DNA from 4 places in the Streptomyces sp. A18 genome. Region 4 is predicted to be linked to each of the others. Evidence: riboswitches for the same ligand, from Rfam matches in the RefSeq annotation. Region 4 holds a riboswitch; each other region holds the start of a gene.
What was found. Region 4 has a riboswitch for cyclic di-AMP ahead of AC5P1C_RS33395 (C40 family peptidase). Riboswitches for the same ligand answer to the same signal wherever they lie in the genome.
Positions count from the first base shown of each region.

Region 1: it holds a riboswitch for cyclic di-AMP, as region 4 does, so the genes downstream of both, AC5P1C_RS41895 (M23 family metallopeptidase) here and AC5P1C_RS33395 (C40 family peptidase) in region 4, are expected to answer to the same signal.
Region 2: it holds a riboswitch for cyclic di-AMP, as region 4 does, so the genes downstream of both, AC5P1C_RS16390 (C40 family peptidase) here and AC5P1C_RS33395 (C40 family peptidase) in region 4, are expected to answer to the same signal.
Region 3: it holds a riboswitch for cyclic di-AMP, as region 4 does, so the genes downstream of both, AC5P1C_RS10410 (transglycosylase SLT domain-containing protein) here and AC5P1C_RS33395 (C40 family peptidase) in region 4, are expected to answer to the same signal.

Region 1 is NZ_JBWLKL010000071.1:104-4,291, reverse strand. It holds gene AC5P1C_RS41905 (PrsW family intramembrane metalloprotease) at 1-270, shown strand, start outside; gene AC5P1C_RS41900 (aldo/keto reductase) at 267-1,211, opposite strand; gene AC5P1C_RS41895 (M23 family metallopeptidase) at 1,391-2,479, opposite strand; cyclic di-AMP (ydaO/yuaA leader) riboswitch at 2,491-2,637, opposite strand; gene AC5P1C_RS41890 (PP2C family protein-serine/threonine phosphatase) at 2,859-4,076, opposite strand.
Region 2 is NZ_JBWLKL010000008.1:244,867-249,054, reverse strand. It holds gene AC5P1C_RS16400 (C40 family peptidase) at 1-262, opposite strand, end outside; gene AC5P1C_RS16395 (hypothetical protein) at 583-936, shown strand; gene AC5P1C_RS16390 (C40 family peptidase) at 1,043-2,245, opposite strand; cyclic di-AMP (ydaO/yuaA leader) riboswitch at 2,254-2,410, opposite strand; gene pcrA (DNA helicase PcrA) at 2,653-4,188, shown strand, end outside.
Region 3 is NZ_JBWLKL010000005.1:52,722-56,909, forward strand. It holds gene AC5P1C_RS10405 (inositol monophosphatase family protein) at 1-672, shown strand, start outside; cyclic di-AMP (ydaO/yuaA leader) riboswitch at 1,170-1,326, shown strand; gene AC5P1C_RS10410 (transglycosylase SLT domain-containing protein) at 1,329-2,093, shown strand; gene AC5P1C_RS10415 (non-ribosomal peptide synthetase) at 2,553-4,188, shown strand, end outside.
Region 4 is NZ_JBWLKL010000032.1:24,746-28,933, reverse strand. It holds gene AC5P1C_RS33410 (amidase) at 1-27, opposite strand, end outside; gene AC5P1C_RS33405 (ATP-dependent Clp protease proteolytic subunit) at 270-905, shown strand; gene AC5P1C_RS33400 (hypothetical protein) at 913-1,221, shown strand; cyclic di-AMP (ydaO/yuaA leader) riboswitch at 1,586-1,749, shown strand; gene AC5P1C_RS33395 (C40 family peptidase) at 1,753-2,226, shown strand; gene AC5P1C_RS33390 (DUF6328 family protein) at 2,393-2,947, shown strand; gene AC5P1C_RS33385 (LysE family translocator) at 2,925-3,554, opposite strand; gene AC5P1C_RS33380 (LysR family transcriptional regulator) at 3,680-4,188, shown strand, end outside.

The DNA of each region.
Region 1 (4,188 bases), on a different contig from region 4:
CTGCGGCACCGCGGGCGCAAGGGCCGCGCGGGCGCCGACTTCGTCCTGCGGGAGCGGGAGTTGCTGCACTTGCTGTGGGAGCGCCGCGAAGCGGCACGGCCCGCACTCGCGTACGCGGCACGCGCGACGGCTCCCGTGGTCGCGGCTGTGCCCCTGCCGTACGGATACCCGCAGCCCCACCCATACCAGCAGCCTCAGCCTCAGCCGTACGGATATCCGTACGCCCGACCGGCGATGCCCTACCCCGCGTACAACCCCTACCGCGGCTAGGCGGAAGCCTTGGTCAGCGCCGACACCTCGGCCTCCGTCAGCTCGAACTCCCCCACCGCGAGCAGCGCCGGCAGCTGCTCGACCGTACGGGCCGACGCGATCGGCGCCGCCACCGTCGGCTGCGCCGCGAGCCACGCGAGGGCCACGGTCGCCGCCTCGGCGCCGCGCGCCTTGGCGACCTCGTCGAGTGCGGCGAGCACCCGCAGGCCGCGGTCGGTCTCCAGGTGCTTGCCCGCGCCCTGCGCCCGTGCGCTGTCGACCCGCGCGCCGGGGCGGTACTTTCCGGTGAGGAAGCCGGAGGCGAGCGCGTAGTACGGGACGGCGGCCAGGCCCGAGCGCGAGGCGACCTGCTCCAGCGTGCCCTCGTACGTGTCGCGCGAGACGAGGTTGTAGTGCGGCTGGAGGACCGAGTAGCGCGCGAGGCCCTCGCGGTCGGAGAAGTCCAGGGACTCCTGGAGCCGCTCGGCGGTCAGGTTCGACGCGGCGATGGCGCGGACCTTGCCGGACGTGACCAGCTCGTCGAGCGCGCCGATGATCTCCTCGACCGGGACGGCCGGGTCGTCGAAGTGCGTGTAGTAGAGGTCGATGTAGTCGGTGCGCAGACGGCGCAGCGACTCCTCGGCACCGGACTTGATGGTGTTCGCGGACAGGCCCTTGTGGTCGGGGTGGGAGCCGACCTTGGTGGCGAGCACGACGTCGGAGCGGTTGCCGCGCGCGGCGAGCCAGTTGCCGATGACCGTCTCGGACTCGCCGCCCTTGTTGCCGGGCACCCAGGCCGAGTAGACGTCGGCGGTGTCGATGAAGTTGCCGCCGGCGGCGGTGTAGGCGTCGAGCACGGTGAAGGACTGCGCCTCGTCGGCCGTCCAGCCGAAGACGTTGCCGCCGAGTGCGAGCGGGAAGACCTCGAGGTCGGACGAGCCAAGGGTACGGAGAGAAGTCATACGGGGCTCAACGCCCTTGCGGACCGCGGAATTCCGTACAACGGGACGGCGATTCCAGTCCGTGAACAGCACGCCGACCAGACACGCCGACCAGGCACGCCGAACCGGCAGCCCTGACGTCGGGGGGTTGTCGCCAGGACCGCCGGGGTTACTGGGGCTGTCTGAAGACCCTCAGATCCTCAGAGCGACTGGCCCTTGCCACGCAGCCACGCCGCCGGGTCGACCCCGGTGGAATCGCCGCCCGGGTGGACCTCCATGTGGAGGTGGGCGCCGGTGACGTTGCCGGTCGCGCCGACGCGGCCGATGGTCTCGCCCGTGGTGACCTTCTGGCCCGCGCTGACGTTCATCGAGGACTGGTGGCAGAACCACACCTCGGTGCCGTCGTCGAGCTCCAGGATCGTGCGGTAGCCGTACGCCCCCGCCCAGCCGGCCTCCTTGATGGTGCCGGAGTGGACGGCCTTGATGGGCGTGCCCGTCGGCGCCGCGAAGTCCAGGCCGGTGTGGTAGCCGGAGGACCACATGGAGCCGGGCTGACCGAAGGTGCCGGTGAGCGTGTACGAGGCGACGGGGAGGGTGTAGCTCTTCGCGAGCTTGGCCAGGCGCTCCGCCTCGGCCTTGGCCTTGGCCTTGGCCTCGGCCTTCTTCTTCGCGGCTGCCTTCTCGGCGGCGATCTTCTTCTCGGCCGCGGTCTGCTTGGCGGCGGCCTGTTCGGCGGCCTGCTTGACGGCGGCTTCTTCGGCCGCCTTCTGGACCGCGTCGTCCGCCTGGTCCTGCTGGTTCTCTGCCTGCTCCATGATGCGGGCCCGCAGTGCCTCGCCCGCGTCCGTGGTGCCCTGCTCGGCGTCGGTGGTGCTGACCCCGGCGGCGCTCAGCGGCGCGGCGGCGACCGTCACTCCGTTGTCGGCGGAGCCGGCGTCGGAGGAGTCGTCGGATATCAAGGACCCCACGCCCGGAAGCGACTTGGCCTCCGGCAGCGAGTCCGTGACGGCCGACAGGTCCGGCATCTCGATGGCCACCGGGGGCTTGCCGCCCTGCGCGGTGGCGATGCCGCCCGCGCCGACGGCGGCGATGACGCCTACGCCGAGAACGGTGGAGCTGCGGGCGAGCCCGCCGCCGCCCCGCTTGTGGACGCGGTGCCTGCCGCGGACGGGACGGATGGACTCCTCGGTGGGATTCCATTCCTCCCAGGAAGACTCATCTTCGTACCCACCGAAATCGTTGTCCTTCGGTACGTACGCGCCTTGGGGGGCAGGGCGATTGGACGCCACTGGGGCGCACTCCTTTCCTTCCTTCTCGCCTACCGGGTTAGCTGACGGGTTCGGAGCAGGAAGGTCTCCTACGAACAACCGGCACGAATGCACGGATGCCCGATTCACCCCAATTAGTGGTTCCCCGGCTCCCTTTCGGGATTAGGCGCGTGCGCGCGGAGCCGACTCGAGTGACGGCTGGGACGACCGCGCTGCGTTATCGAACGTTAATAGACAGCGGGGCCGTATTCCAAGCCGTTCCGGCTGATCGTTAACGCCTCTGGCCCGTACTTAACGGGACACGCCGGTCTGGAACGGGGCGAGTTGACGCCACTTCTTCACACACCGGAGCTTCACACTTCCTTGACAGTACGTCAGTTGTTATGCGGAGTGGTGTCCTTCAGTCACGGCCGGTGACATCGACGCCCCCACCGTTCCCCGCGTCGCCCGTCGCGAGCGGCCGCCGCACGGCGAGCAGCGCCATGTCGTCGGTCGTCCCGCCCCCGGTGTGGCGCCGCACCTCTTCGGTGAGCGTGGCAAGGAGCGCGTCCGGGCCGTTGGGGCCGGGGAAGCTGCGGCCGCCGAGCCGGGCCGCCGGGTCGTAGAACTCGCCGCGGCCGTCACGCGCCTCGGAGAGCCCGTCGGTGTAGAGCAGCAGCATCGACCCCGGCGGGAACTCCGTCTCGTCCGCACGGTCCGGCCACACGCCCAGGTCCCCCATCCCGAGCGGCAGCGCGGGCTCTTTGGCGGACAGGGCGCACAACCGTCCGTCGCCGCGCAGGAGCAGCGGGCCCGGGTGCCCGCGGTTGACGAGGCGTACGCGACCGTCGCCGTGCGGGATCTCCGCGAGGACGGCGGTGGTGAACCCTTCGAAGGCGTCGAGCCCGTCACGCCGGGTGCCCTCACGCGCGAGGGCACGCTCAAGACGCTGGGCCACCGCCTCCAGCGTGGCCTCCTGCTCGGCGGCCTCCCGGAACGCCCCGATGACGACGGCCACGGCCGCCACCGCGCCCATGCCCTTGCCTCGTACGTCGCCGACGATGACGCGCACGCCGTGCGGGGTGTCCTGCACGGCGTACAGGTCACCCCCGATGAAGGCGTCGGCGTCCGCGGCCTCGTACCGCGCCGCGACATCGAGCCCGCCGATCCGGGGATCCGGCTGCGGCAGTACGGCGCGCTGGGCGGCCTCGGAGATGGAGCGGGCGGAGGCGAGCTGTTTGTCGCTGCGGCGCTGGACGCGGTTGATGACGACGGCGAGCACGGCGACGGTCGCCACCGTGAGCAGCTCGGTGACGGCTTCGACGTCGGTGGCGACGGTGGTCTTGAAGTGCAGGGCGAGCACGGCCGCGCAGGAGCAGGCGCCGATGAGGGAGGTGTTGAGCAAGGAGTAGAAGGGGGCCGCGATGAGCGGGGCGGCGGTGAAGAGGGGCGCGGCGGTGAACGCGGGCGGGGTCGAGAGGTCGTAGACCACCCCGGCGACGATCAGGAGCATGGGAAGGGCCCGCACGAGCGCCCGCTCATGCCGGACGTCGGGAGCCTCGGGGCCACCCCCGCCGCTTCCTCCTCGCTTCCCCACCGGTCTTCTCCTGCCGAATTCCGCGCCCAGGACCAGATCCATGACCACGCTCATCCAGGTTTCCCGGAGCGGCGGCGCGGGGCGACCGCTGTGGGCCGACCGGGTGAGGGCCTCGTCGGGCGAGGCAACAGCCGGAAAACACCGAAGGCCCGGA
Region 2 (4,188 bases), on a different contig from region 4:
CCTCGTCACGCAGTTCACCGAGGGACTTCTCGGCGCTGTCGGCCTTCTCCTTGGCGCCGTTGTACTTCTCGGTGGCGATCTCAGCCTCGCGGTAGAGCGCGTCGACCTTGGACTTCACCTCGGCCGGGCCGAGTCGCGGATCGGCATGTCCTGTGCCGTCCAGGGCGGTTGCCGTGGCGGCCCCGGCGAAGGCGATGGTGGCGGCGGTACGGGCCGTATGGCCGCTGAGCGAGCGCTGCTTGGGCTTGCGGTGCGCTGCCACGAAGGGAGCTCCTTAAGGTTCCGGCGGCGGCCCGCACAGGGGGAGCGGACCGCCACCGGATTCTCGGCGGTGGTGTCCGACTGCCGCCCCTGGTCCGAGCGGCGGTGGGGAGCCGGTCACCTGACGAAGGACGCTAAACCTGGCCGTCACGGCTTGGTGACGGATTGTGCGCAACTGGCGGAAGTGTTCCGGACGGCAGCTGTATGTGACTGGGCGATCCGCCGGACCGTGCGCCCTTCGCGTACGCGCGTGACCGATGCGGCGCTTGTGGCCCACCTGGCCACGGAGCGGTGATAAGGCCCCGGCTAGGCTCCGGAACCATGGACGTTCTCACCCACCTCTTCGTCGGCCTGCACATCATCGGCATCGCCTCGCTCCTGGGCGGCTTCCTCACCCAGATGAAGCAGATGGGCCAGGGCACGGCCCGCTTCAACCCCGCGATGCTGCACGGCGCGCTGACGATGCTCGTCACCGGTGTGATCCTGGTGGGTCTCAACCAGGCGGACGACAACCCGGTCAACAACCTCAAGATCGGCATCAAGATGGCGGTGCTGATCGTGATCCTCGCCCTGGTCTACGTGAAACGGGACGAGGAGAAGGTGGACAAAGGGATGTTCGGCGCCGTCGGGCTGCTGACCGTCGTGAACATCTTCATCGCGGTGCTCTGGACCTGATCCCGCCTGCCCGCAGAAGACGCTGTAGAAGACTTGCCCGCAGAAAACGGCCCTCCACGCGCACGTGGAGGGCCGTTTTCTCGTAGGGCGCTTACGGGTGAGGTGGTTACGCGGGCCGCACGACGCTGTGGATCGGCATGTAGTAGATCGATTCGACGCGGACGTTCGTGCCCGGCTTCGGGGCGTGGATCATCTTGCCGTCGCCGATGTAGATCCCTACGTGGCTGATGTCGTCGTAGAAGAAGACCAGGTCACCTGGCTTGGCATCGGCGGTCTTCACGGTCGTGCCGACCTTCACCTGGTCCCACGTCGTACGCGGCAGGGAGATCCCCGCGGCCTTCCACGCGTCCTGGGTGAGCCCGGAGCAGTCGTAGGAGTCCGGGCCGGTGGCGCCCCATACGTACGGCTTGCCGATCTGTGCCTCGGCGAAGTCGATGACCTTCGCTGCCTTCGTCGCGTACCCGCTGTCCGTGTCACCGGAGCCGGAGCCCGAACCAGTGCCGGAGCCGGTGTCAGAACCGGAGCCGGAGTCCGGGGTCTCCTTGTTCTTCTCACGCTCCTTCGCCGCGGCCTCTTCCGCCGCCTTGCGCTTGGCCTCCGCCTCGGCCTCCTGCTTGCGGGCCAGCTCGGCGGCCTTGCGCTTGGCCTCTTCTTCCTTCTTCTTCTCGATCGCCGCGAGCCGCGCCTTCTCCTCGGCCGTGAGCTCCGAGAGCATCGTGCGCGCCTGGCCCAGCTTCTTCTGGACGGTCTGCTTGCTCGTCCTGAGCTCGTCCCGCGAGTCGCTCAGCGTCTCCAGGCTCTTGGCGGCCTTCGTGCGCTGCTTCGTCGCCGATGCCTGCTGCGTCTGGTACTCGTCGACCGCCTTCTTCTGGCGCGCGGTCAGCCGGTCCGACAGGTGGTTCTGGTCGAAGTACCCCTGCGGGTCGTCGGCGAGCATCATCGTGGCGGTCTCGGAGACTCCGCCGGTGCGGTACTGGGCCGCGGCGAACGTGCCCAGCTCCTGGCGGGCCTCGTTCAGCTTGTCGGTGCGCTTGGCCACGTCGTCGAGGAGGGTGTCGACCTTCTTGCGCTGCTTGTCGGTGCGCTCCTTGGCCGAGTTGTACTTCTGTGTGGCCACGCCCGCCTGGTGGTAGAGGTCGTCGACCTTCTTCTGCACCTCTTCGAGGCTGGGCTTCTGCGGCGCGGAGGGTGCGGCCTGCGCGCTCTGTGACAGCAGGGCCACGGAGGTGAGGGCCGCCGTCGTGATGCCGAGGGCGGGGGCGGTGCGTAGGCCGGCAATGCGGGTCCGCGGCTTGCGGTGCGACGCCAAGGGAGGCGACTCCTTCCGTAGACCGCCTACCGGGTTAGCTGTCGGGTTCGGGCGGGTGGTTCCGGAAGGTTGCCCTACGGTCCCGTACTTCGTACGGGACCGATTCACCCCAAGTTCATCGTGGGTCCCCGGCTCCGAGGAGATCGAACTCGGCGGAGGCCGCCCGTTCCCGGCGGGGTTCGCCGGTGGGAGTACGAGCAGCCCGCGGAGCACGCTAGCCAACTCGTGTGGCCCGTGTGAAGGTTGATGTTCGATATGCCCGATACATTTTCGTTACTTTGCGAAGCTCTTGACGCGGGCACGCCGTGCCGTGGCGGAGTGTGACCGTCCGCGGGCGGGGCGTAGGCGAGGAGAGTGGTCGGAACCCGGGGCGGGTTGTCAGTGGGGCCGCCTAGACTCGGGAGGCGATGAGCAGCCTCTTTGATGACAGCTTCCTGGCGGACCTCAAGCCCTCGCGGGCTTCGGAGGAAGAGCACCCGCCGCCGCCCGAGGACAGTGCTCCGGAGTCCGTTCCGGATGATCTGTTCGACGGGAAGTTCGACGCGCCCGTGCCCAGGGACGCGCACTACCGCGGCGGGGCCCCGCGCCCCGTGATCGACCCGGCGGCCCTCCTCGACGGGCTGAACGAGAACCAGCGCGCGGCCGTCGTGCACGCGGGTTCCCCGCTGCTCATCGTCGCCGGCGCGGGCTCCGGAAAGACCCGGGTCCTGACGCACCGCATCGCGTATCTCCTGGCCGAGCGGCACGTGCACCCGGGGCAGATCCTGGCGATCACGTTCACGAACAAGGCCGCGGGCGAGATGAAGGAGCGCGTCGAGCAGCTCGTCGGTCCGCGGGCCAACGCGATGTGGGTGTCGACGTTCCACAGTGCGTGCGTGCGGATACTGCGCCGCGAGTCGAAGACGATCGGCTTCACCTCCTCCTTCTCGATCTACGACGCCGCCGACTCCAAGCGCCTGATGGCGCTGGTCTGCCGCGATCTGGACATCGACCCGAAGAAGTTCCCGCCGAAGTCCTTCAGCGCCAAGATCTCGAACCTGAAGAACGAGCTGATCGACGAGGAGACCTTCGCCGGCCAGGCCGCCGACGGCTTCGAGAAGACGCTCGCCCAGGCGTACGCGATGTACCAGTCGCGGCTGCGCGAGGCGAACGCCCTCGACTTCGACGACCTGATCATGACGACGGTCAACATGCTCCGCGCCTTCCCGGACGTCGCCGCGCACTACCGCCGCCGCTTCCGGCACGTGATGGTCGACGAGTACCAGGACACCAACCACGCGCAGTACGCCCTGGTGCGCGAGCTGGTGGGCCCCTCCGGGGGCGAGGGTGACGACCCGGCCGAGCTGTGCGTCGTGGGTGACGCGGACCAGTCGATCTACGCCTTCCGCGGCGCCACGATCCGCAACATCCTCCAGTTCGAGGAGGACTACCCGAACGCGACGACGATCCTCCTCGAGCAGAACTACCGCTCCACGCAAACGATCCTGACCGCGGCCAACGCCGTCATCGAGCGCAACGAAAGCCGCCGCCCCAAGAACCTGTGGACCAACGCGGGCGCGGGCGCGGGCATCACCGGCTATGTCGCCGACACCGAGCACGACGAGGCGCAGTTCGTCGCCGACGAGATCGACCGGCTCACCGACGCGGGCGACGCGAAGGCGGGCGACGTCGCGATCTTCTACCGGACGAACGCGCAGTCCCGTGTCTTCGAAGAGATCTTCATCCGCGTCGGCCTGCCCTACAAGGTCGTCGGCGGCGTCCGCTTCTACGAGCGCAAGGAGGTCCGGGACGTCCTCGCGTATCTGCGCGTGCTCGCCAACCCGGAGGACTCCGTCCCGCTGCGGCGCATTCTGAACGTACCCAAGAGGGGCATCGGTGACCGCGCGGAGGCGATGATCGACGCCCTCTCGCAGCGCGAGAAGATCTCGTTCCCGCAGGCGCTG
Region 3 (4,188 bases), on a different contig from region 4:
GCCACTGACGCCGATGTGGCTGCCGAGGAGGCGATCCTCGGCGTCATCCGTGCGGCGCGGCCCGAGGACGCGGTGCACGGCGAGGAGGGCGGGCAGCGAGGTGCGGCTGACGCGGCCCGCCAGTGGCTCGTGGACCCCTTGTGCGGCACGCTCAACTACGCCGTCGGCAACATGCTGGTGGCCGTCAACGTGGCCCTGCGCCATGGCCCGGCCGCGGTGGCCGATCCGTTCAGCGGCGAGGTCTTCTTCACCGACGGTGCGACCGGTTGGGTTCGGCGCGACGGGAGCGACACGTTGCTGGCGCCGACGGCCGGCACCCAGCTGGTCGACGTGAACCTTGATCCGCCTTTTCCGAGCGCGCCGGGATTCCGGGCCGTGAACCTGCTCGCCCACCCTGATTTCGTCGAACGGTTCCGGCCGCGGGTGGTGTCCACGTCGCTGGCGCTGGCCTGGGTCGCCGCCGGCAAGCGCGCCGCGTACGTCACCGACGGCGGTGACCTGACCGCCAGCCTGCACTTCGCCGCCGGCATCGCCCTGTGCCGGGCCGTCGGCTGCGTCGTCTCCGGAGTCGACGGCGCTCCGATCGGACACGCAGGCCGCGGGCTCGTGGCGGCTGCGGACGCCGAGACTCACGGGATGCTGTTGTCGATGATCCAGGGTCGGCGCGGCTAGTCGGCGCAGATAGCGGTGCAACCTGGTTGGGATCAGCCCCTGACCGGGGCGTTCTCACCGGGATCGACCCAACGCAGCCAGTGCTGGAGCAACGCTCGCCCATCGTGATGCGTCGACACCACCCAGTGTCCGTCTTCTGACGAAACCAACCTTCTTCGCATCATTGATGGCTTATATAAATTGCTGTCTGTATTGCGGGATACTCATGCGGAATAGCGCGCTCTGGCAGGCCGTCGATCCGCATTCCACCCGCACTCCAATCCGTGAAATGGGTCACAGGGGCAACGAGTGCGGCTCCGGGAGTCGCCGAGCGTACTTCCGTTCCACGCAAAGAAAGTTGGGCTTTTCGATCAAAGGGTGCGAGAGCTTTCGATCACCACGGACAAGAGGTGCGCATTCCCTATGTGAATTCTGGTCTTGTTTCGGCCGCACTTTCTCGCCTAACGTCACCGTCAATCCGGATGGAACGCCGAATCCTGCCGCTGTCCGGAATCCCTTCCACTCACACACTCACGCACGGCAGGAGCGGGGGACCCAGGTAAGCCGCCGATCCGGAATCCGGAACGGCTCGGGGTGAAGTCGCATTCACAGTGTGGCCGGACATCTCCCGTCCGAACCCGACAGCTCACCTCGTAGGCGACGGAGAGGAATTCGTCATGCCTGCAAAGGGTAAGCACCGCCGCCCCAAGTCCAGCTCCCTCACCCGGGGCATCGCCGCCGCAAGCACCGGCGGGGCCGTGCTCGCACTCCCGATGCTCGGCGCTACCGCCGCCAGTGCGGCGCAGCCTGCCGCAGCCGCCAAGCCCGCCGCCGCCCCGAAGACCTACGTCGTCACCGCGGGCGACTCCCTCTCCAAGATCGCCCGAGAGCACTCGCTGAGCGGCGGCTGGAAGAAGCTGTACGAGGACAACCGCAGCGCTCTCGGCGACGACCCGCGGCTGATCCACCCCGGTCTCAAGCTCACCCTCGGTAAGAAGGCCCCGGCCCAGGCCGCGGAGAAGTCGGACGCCTCCAGGACGTCCGCCGAGCGGGCGGACCGCTCCGAGCGCGGGAACGCGGCGGCCGCCGAGCCCGCCGCCGCCCCGGCGAAGAAGACGTACACCAATGACCTCGACGGCTGGATCAAGGAGTCGCTCGACATCATGGCCCAGCGTGGCATCCCCGGCTCGTACGAGGGCATCCACCGCAACATCATGCGCGAGTCCTCCGGCAACCCGCTTGCCACCAACAACTGGGACTCCAACGCTGCCGCCGGTACCCCGTCCAAGGGTCTGCTGCAGGTCATCGGCCCCACGTTCGACGCCTACCACGTGCCCGGCACGTCGTTGGACAGCTTCGACCCCATCGCCAATATCACGGCCGCCTGCAATTACGCGGCGGACCGGTACGGGTCGATCGACAACGTGAACGGCCCGTACTAAACCGCATTCAGTACCCTCCGCTGTAAGCCCCGGCACGCCATGTGTCCGGGGCTTCGGCCTTTTCTGGGACGAATTCCTCGCGTGCAAATCAGTACCGAACTCGTCAGCAACGGGACAGAGTATTGAGGTGCCGTCATATAGCCCCTGAGGGCGGGCAGTTCGCGAGGCCCCGGATCTCGGGGAGTTGTCGGAAGCCGCCTGCCGTGTATGTCGCGACCGCGGGGACGTCCCGCACCCCGGATTCCGTCCGGTGCCGACGGGACAGCGCACGCTTCGCCGTGCGTGCAACAACCGGAACTTGACTCCAACTTGAGGCGGGCTGCCGAGCAGGCGGAGAAATCGGTCCGTAGGGTGCGCTGTCCGGCATCGTCGGTGGATGTCCCCACCGCCGGTCCCGGCTGCAGTCCTGCGCAGGGGGCGTCTCGCTTTTGCCCCCACTAGATGGGAGTGCGGTTCTCCGTGGCTACCTCTCTGAACGAACTCGGCCGCTTCGCCTCGTCGCACTGGTCCGGCTCGGATGAGCCGGGAGACCCCCGGTCCGTTGGTGACTCGGTGGAGTTTCACCTCGACCGCGACCTCCTGCGCATGGTCGAGGAGTTGGCCGACGAGCGTGACACCACGGCGACTTTGGTGCTGCAGGCGGCGTTCACGGTCCTGCTGCACCGCCTCGGCGTGCCGTCAGTGATTCCGGCGGGCGACGAGTCGTCGTTCGCCGCGCTGGTGACGCGTATGCGGGATCGGGTCGCGAGCCCGATGCCCTCTGAGGACTCCCACTCCGGGCTCGGCCCTCTGTCTGTCGCCCCCGGAGAAGCCCTCGGAGAAGGGCTGGTCGGCACAATCCGGTACGACGGTGACATGTACGGCCGGGCGGCTGCTGAGTCGCTCGCGGAGCGGTTCGTGCAGATCATTCGCCAGGTGGTGGCGGATCCCGGCCTGCGGAGCGGAGCGGCCGGGGTGTCGCCGGCGCCAGTTGGTCGGCGCGAGATCGAGATGTGGGAGCGTCGGTACCCGGGTTTCGCTGAGGTGTGGCCACTGACGGCGCTGCAAGAGGGGCTGCTCTTCCACACGCTCCTCGACGACGCGTCGCAGGGGACCTACCAGATGCAGTTCGTCATCGCGCTGCGCGGACCGGTGGCGGCCAAGCGCATGCGGGCGGCAGGGCAGGCACTGCTCGACCGGTACGCGAATCTGCGGACGGCATTCGTGCCGGGATCCGGCGGGGAATCGGTGCAGGTGGTCGTCGACGGGGTGGAGCTGCCGTGGCGTGAGGTGGACCTGGCGGCCGTAGGGACGCAGACGGAGATCGCCGCGGGCGCGGCTGTGCCGGGTCCGGCGGTCGCCGCCTTCCTCGCACAGGACTTGCGCAGCCACTTCGATGTGACGGAGCCGCCGTTGCTGCGAATGGCGCTGGTGAAGGTGGGCGCCGAGCGCTTCGAGTTGGCACTGACGGCACATCATCTGCTGTTCGACGGTGGATCGCTGCCGCTCCTTGTGCAGGATCTTCTCCACCTCTACGCGGCTGCCGGGGACGCTTCCGCGCTGCCGCCCGTGGCCGAGTACCGGGACTTCCTGGTGTGGTCGTCAGGGCAGGACCGGGAAGCGGCGGCTCGTGTGTGGGCCGAGGAGCTTGCGGGGGTGGAAGACCCGACCCTGCTGGCTCCAGTGATCGAGGCCCGCTCCGGATCCGGATCCGAAGCGAGCGGGGACGCGTCCGCAGGGGTCAGTGAAGTCGAAGTCCCCCTGACCTCGGCCGAAGCGCGTCGACTTCACCTGCACGCCGCCGAGTTGCATGTGCCGTTGGACACCGTCGTACAGGGCGCCTGGGCGCTGCTCCTCGCCGGGCTCACCGGGCAGCGGGACGTGGTGTTCGGGACTACCGTGCCCGGACGTCCGCAAGCGGTGCCCGGCGTGGCCTCGATGGCCGGGTTGTTCGTCAACACGCTCCCGGTGCGGGTCCGGCTCACACCCGCAGACACCGTGGCCGATCTGCTGCGTGGCATGCGGCAGCGGCAGGAGGCGCTCTCCGGCCACTACTGCGGCCTCGCCGACATCCATCGGGCCACGGGCAAGAGCGTCCTGTTCGACACGCTGGTGA
Region 4 (4,188 bases):
GTGGGCTCGGTGGGCTTCAGGGCTCATACGACGCTTTCGGCTCGGGCGGCTAGATCGCGACGAGGCGGAGTATGCCCACGTCGCCGCGCCGGGCATCCGGTCCCGGGCGCCGTGGCCCCCGCTTTCAGCGGGCGGCTGAATCACGGCGCATCGGTTGACTCCTGCGGATCACCCGAGCACGCTCACCATGACGACGTTCCGTACGTCCTGTACATTTTTTACAGGGAGCCTTGGGGAGTAGCCGACCCCCGACCGAGGAGAGACGTGCCATGAACCGACCGTTCGCCCGCTATGTCCTGCCCGAGATCACCGAGCGCACCAGCACGGGGCAGCGGAGCCTCGATCCGTACTCGAAGCTGCTCGAGGAGCGCATCGTCTTCCTGGGCACACCGATCGACGACACCTCGGCCAACGACGTGATGGCGCAGTTCATGCACCTCGAATACCTGGCGCCCGACCGCGACATCTCGCTCTACATCAACTCCCCCGGCGGCTCGTTCAGCGCCATGACCGCGATCTACGACACGATCCAGTTCGTCTCCTGCGACATCGAGACGACCTGTCTGGGGCAGGCCGCGTCGGCCGCCGCCGTCCTGCTGGCGGCGGGCACCCCCGGCAAGCGGTTCGCGCTGCCCGGCGCCCGGGTGCTGATCCACCAGCCGTCGGTCGCCGAGCCGATCCAGGGCCAGGCGACCGACTTGGCGATCCAGGCCGACGAACTCCTGCGCACGCGCGCGCAGCTGGAGAAGCTGCTCGCCCAACACACGGGCCAGAGCCCCGAGCGCGTCGCGGCCGACATCGAGCGGGACAAGATGCTCACCGCCGCCGAGGCGGTCGAATACGGCCTGGTGGACGGGATCATCGCGAGCCGCAAGTCGTCCCCGCGCACCCCGGACGCGAGGTGATCCGCCGATGCTGCCGCCCGAACTTCCGCCGCTGCCCGCACTCACCCGCGCCGAGGGCGAGTTGATCGACCGGTACCTCGAAGTGATCGATCTGCTGGGCCGGATCAACCCGGCCCGCGCCTCGGACACCTACGGCGGACTGCGTGCCGCCCAGGCCCTGGTCGGCAAGGCGACCGCCCTGCGGGACGCGCTGGCGGTCATGCACCAGCGGGGCGAGAGCGCCGTGCACGCCCCGACGTTGGCCCGTGCGCTGCGTGTGCTGGACGGCGAGCGGCGCGCGGAACGGGTCACCATGCCGCCCTCATCGGCTTCCTGAGTGCCCATCACCACGGCTCCCCAACTCCGCACCGTCCGGGGCGGATCTCAAACGAACCAAACGGGCTACCTCGTTCGGCGTAGACATTCCTCCTTCTTTGGACTGCCTTCAGTTGCGTCAGATGTGTACGCGATGGCCGGAATTACTCGTTCCGGTGCTGGTCGAACGATCGTCGGGTCCCTCGATCCGACCCCGAATCCGACCGTGTCCACCCGAACGGTTCAGCCGTGAGGAACCTCATAAAACGCCGTTTCGGCTCGGAATTCGGGCCCTCGGCGGGTCAAGATCCCTTCCGACGACAAGCCCCCGCCACAGCGGCGGGGCGGTCCGGGCGGACGCCGAGTCCTGCCGCCGCCCGGATGACCGGTCGACATCGGTGCATCGGCAGGAGTGGAGGACCCAGGCATGACGGGTCGGTCCGGAAGGTCCGGACGCCGACCCTTGGGGTGAAGCCGCACACCGCGGCCGGGCAACTTTGTCAGCCCGAATCCGACAGGTCATCCTTCACAGGCGGCTGACGAAGGGTTGCGCATGACCGCGCTGAATCATGTTCCGTCGCTGCTCACCAGGGCCGGTTCCGCATCGGCCCTCACGCTCGCCCTCGTGGGCGGCACGCTCGTGGCCCCAGGGCTCACGACGGAAGCAGAGGCCGCGACACACGGAACGAAGGCGCTCAAGATCGCCGCTTCCAAGAAGGGCTCCCCGTACCGCTACGGAGCGGCGGGGCCGAACCGGTTCGACTGCTCGGGTCTGACGCTCTACTCGTTCAAGCGCGCGGGCAAGAAGCTCCCGCGCACCGCCGCGCAGCAGTACAACAAGACCCGCCACATCTCGGCGTCGAACCGCACCCGCGGCGATCTGGTCTTCTTCGGCTCCGGGCGGAACATCTACCACGTGGGCATCTACGCCGGGAAGGGCCGCATCTGGCACGCCCCCAAGTCGAACACCGTGGTGCGCCTCGAGAAGATCTGGACGAAGAACGTCTCGTACGGCCGGGTGCGCTGACCGCCCGTCACCGACCGCCGTCACTGACCGCCCATCACTGACCGCGGAGGACAGACCTGTCGGAGGGCGGTGGCGGTGGCCGTACGGCTGCTGCCGCCGCTCGACCGGCCCTGCGGTCGGCGCGCCCGCCATGCGTGGAGCACGTCGACGCGGATACTCGGGCGCCATGTCCGAAAACAACGGTTCCCACTCCACGGGCAAGTACTCCGACGCCCGCAACGAGACCACGTTCGAACGAGCCGACCGCAATTTCTCCGAGATCCTCCAAGAGCTGCGCGTCACGCAGGCCGGGGTGCAGATCCTCTTCGCGTTCCTGTTGACGCTCGCCTTCACCGAGCGCTTTCCCTCGCTCGATACGGTGCAGCGCGCCACGTACGTGACCACGCTGCTCCTGGCCGTGCTCTCCGCCGCGCTGTTCACCGCGCCGGCCGCTGTGCACAGGTCGCTGTTCGGGCAGCACTCCAAGCCGCGGATCGTGCGGGTGTCCTCCCGGCTGGCCGGCATCGGCATGGTGGTCCTGGTGTTCGCGCTCGCCGGTTCCGTGCTGCTCGTCGTCGACGTGGCGGTGAGCCGCACCGCCGGGATCATCGCGAGTGCGGGCACGGCGCTGGTGTGCGCCGGCCTGTGGGGCCTGCTTCCCGTCCTGGTGCGCGGCGCGGGCAAGGACCGGGATCAGGACACCGACGCGTCGGACGACGTCAGGTCAGGACGGCCTCGGTGAGGAGCACCAGGCCCAGGACGCTGAGCGCGACACCTGTGCCGCCCTCGATCGCACGGGCCGTACGCGGCTCGCGCAGCCGGCGTCCGAGCCGGTCGACCAGGACCGCGACGACCGGGAACCACACCAGGGCAAGCGCCACGATGATGCACGCGAGCAGCAGGGTCCTGGGCATCGCCGGGGTGCCCGCGGGCACGAACTGTGGCAGCACGCTGAGGAAGGTGATGGGCGCCTTGGGGTTGAGGGCGTTGGTGAGGAAGCCCTGGCGCAGGCTGCCCCCGGCGGCCGGCCGCTCCCCGTCGTCCGGCGCGCCGAAGCTCTCCACCGGCCGCGCCGCCGACCGCAACGCGCGGTACCCGAGGTACAGCACGTAGCCGCCGCCCAGGATCTGCAGCGCCCGGAACAGCGTGGGAACGGCCGCGAGGACCGCCGCGACCCCGGCCACCGCGAGCGCCGTGTGCACCAGGAGCCCGCCCGCGACTCCGATCGCGCAGGCGACCCCCGCGCGGCGGGAGGCGAGGGCGTTGCGCACCACGACGGCGAAGTCGGCGCCCGGCATGGCGACCATGCCCGCTGCGACTCCGGTGAAGGCGACCAGTTCTGCGTCCATGGCCCCCACCCTGCCGTTCTTCTGCCTACAGCAGGTATGTGGAATATCCTGGGTCAGCCTTAAGCAGACGTTTAGCCCCATGCCGTCGGACGACCCGCCCGTCGGCTCCTGCACCGGGAGAGACCATGTACGACCCGACACGGCTCGCCGCGCTGGTGGCGGTCTCCGAGGCCGGGTCCATCACCCGCGCGGCCGAGCGCCTCGGCTACACCGTGCCCGCCCTCTCCCAGCAGCTGGCCAAGCTCGAACGGGAGGCGGGCACCGCGCTCCTGGTCCGCCACCATCGCGGGGCGCGGCTGACGGGCGCGGGCGAGCTGCTCCTCGCGCGGGCGCGCCGGGTCCTGGACGAGATGGAGCAGGCCCGCCACGAACTGGCCCAGCTGGCGGGCCTGTCCGGCGGCAGGCTGCGCGTGGGGACCTTCACGACCGCCGGGATCCATCTGGTGCCGCCCGCGCTGACCGCGTTCCGCCGCGCCCATCCGGACATCGATCTGACGGTACGGGGCTATGAACCGCCGCTCGGCGTCGCGGCCGTGGCGGCGGGCGAGGTCGACCTGGCCCTCACGCACACGTACGAGCCGGAGGATCCGGTGCCGCTGCCCGCGTCCGTGACCGCGGAGCCCGTCCTGGTCGA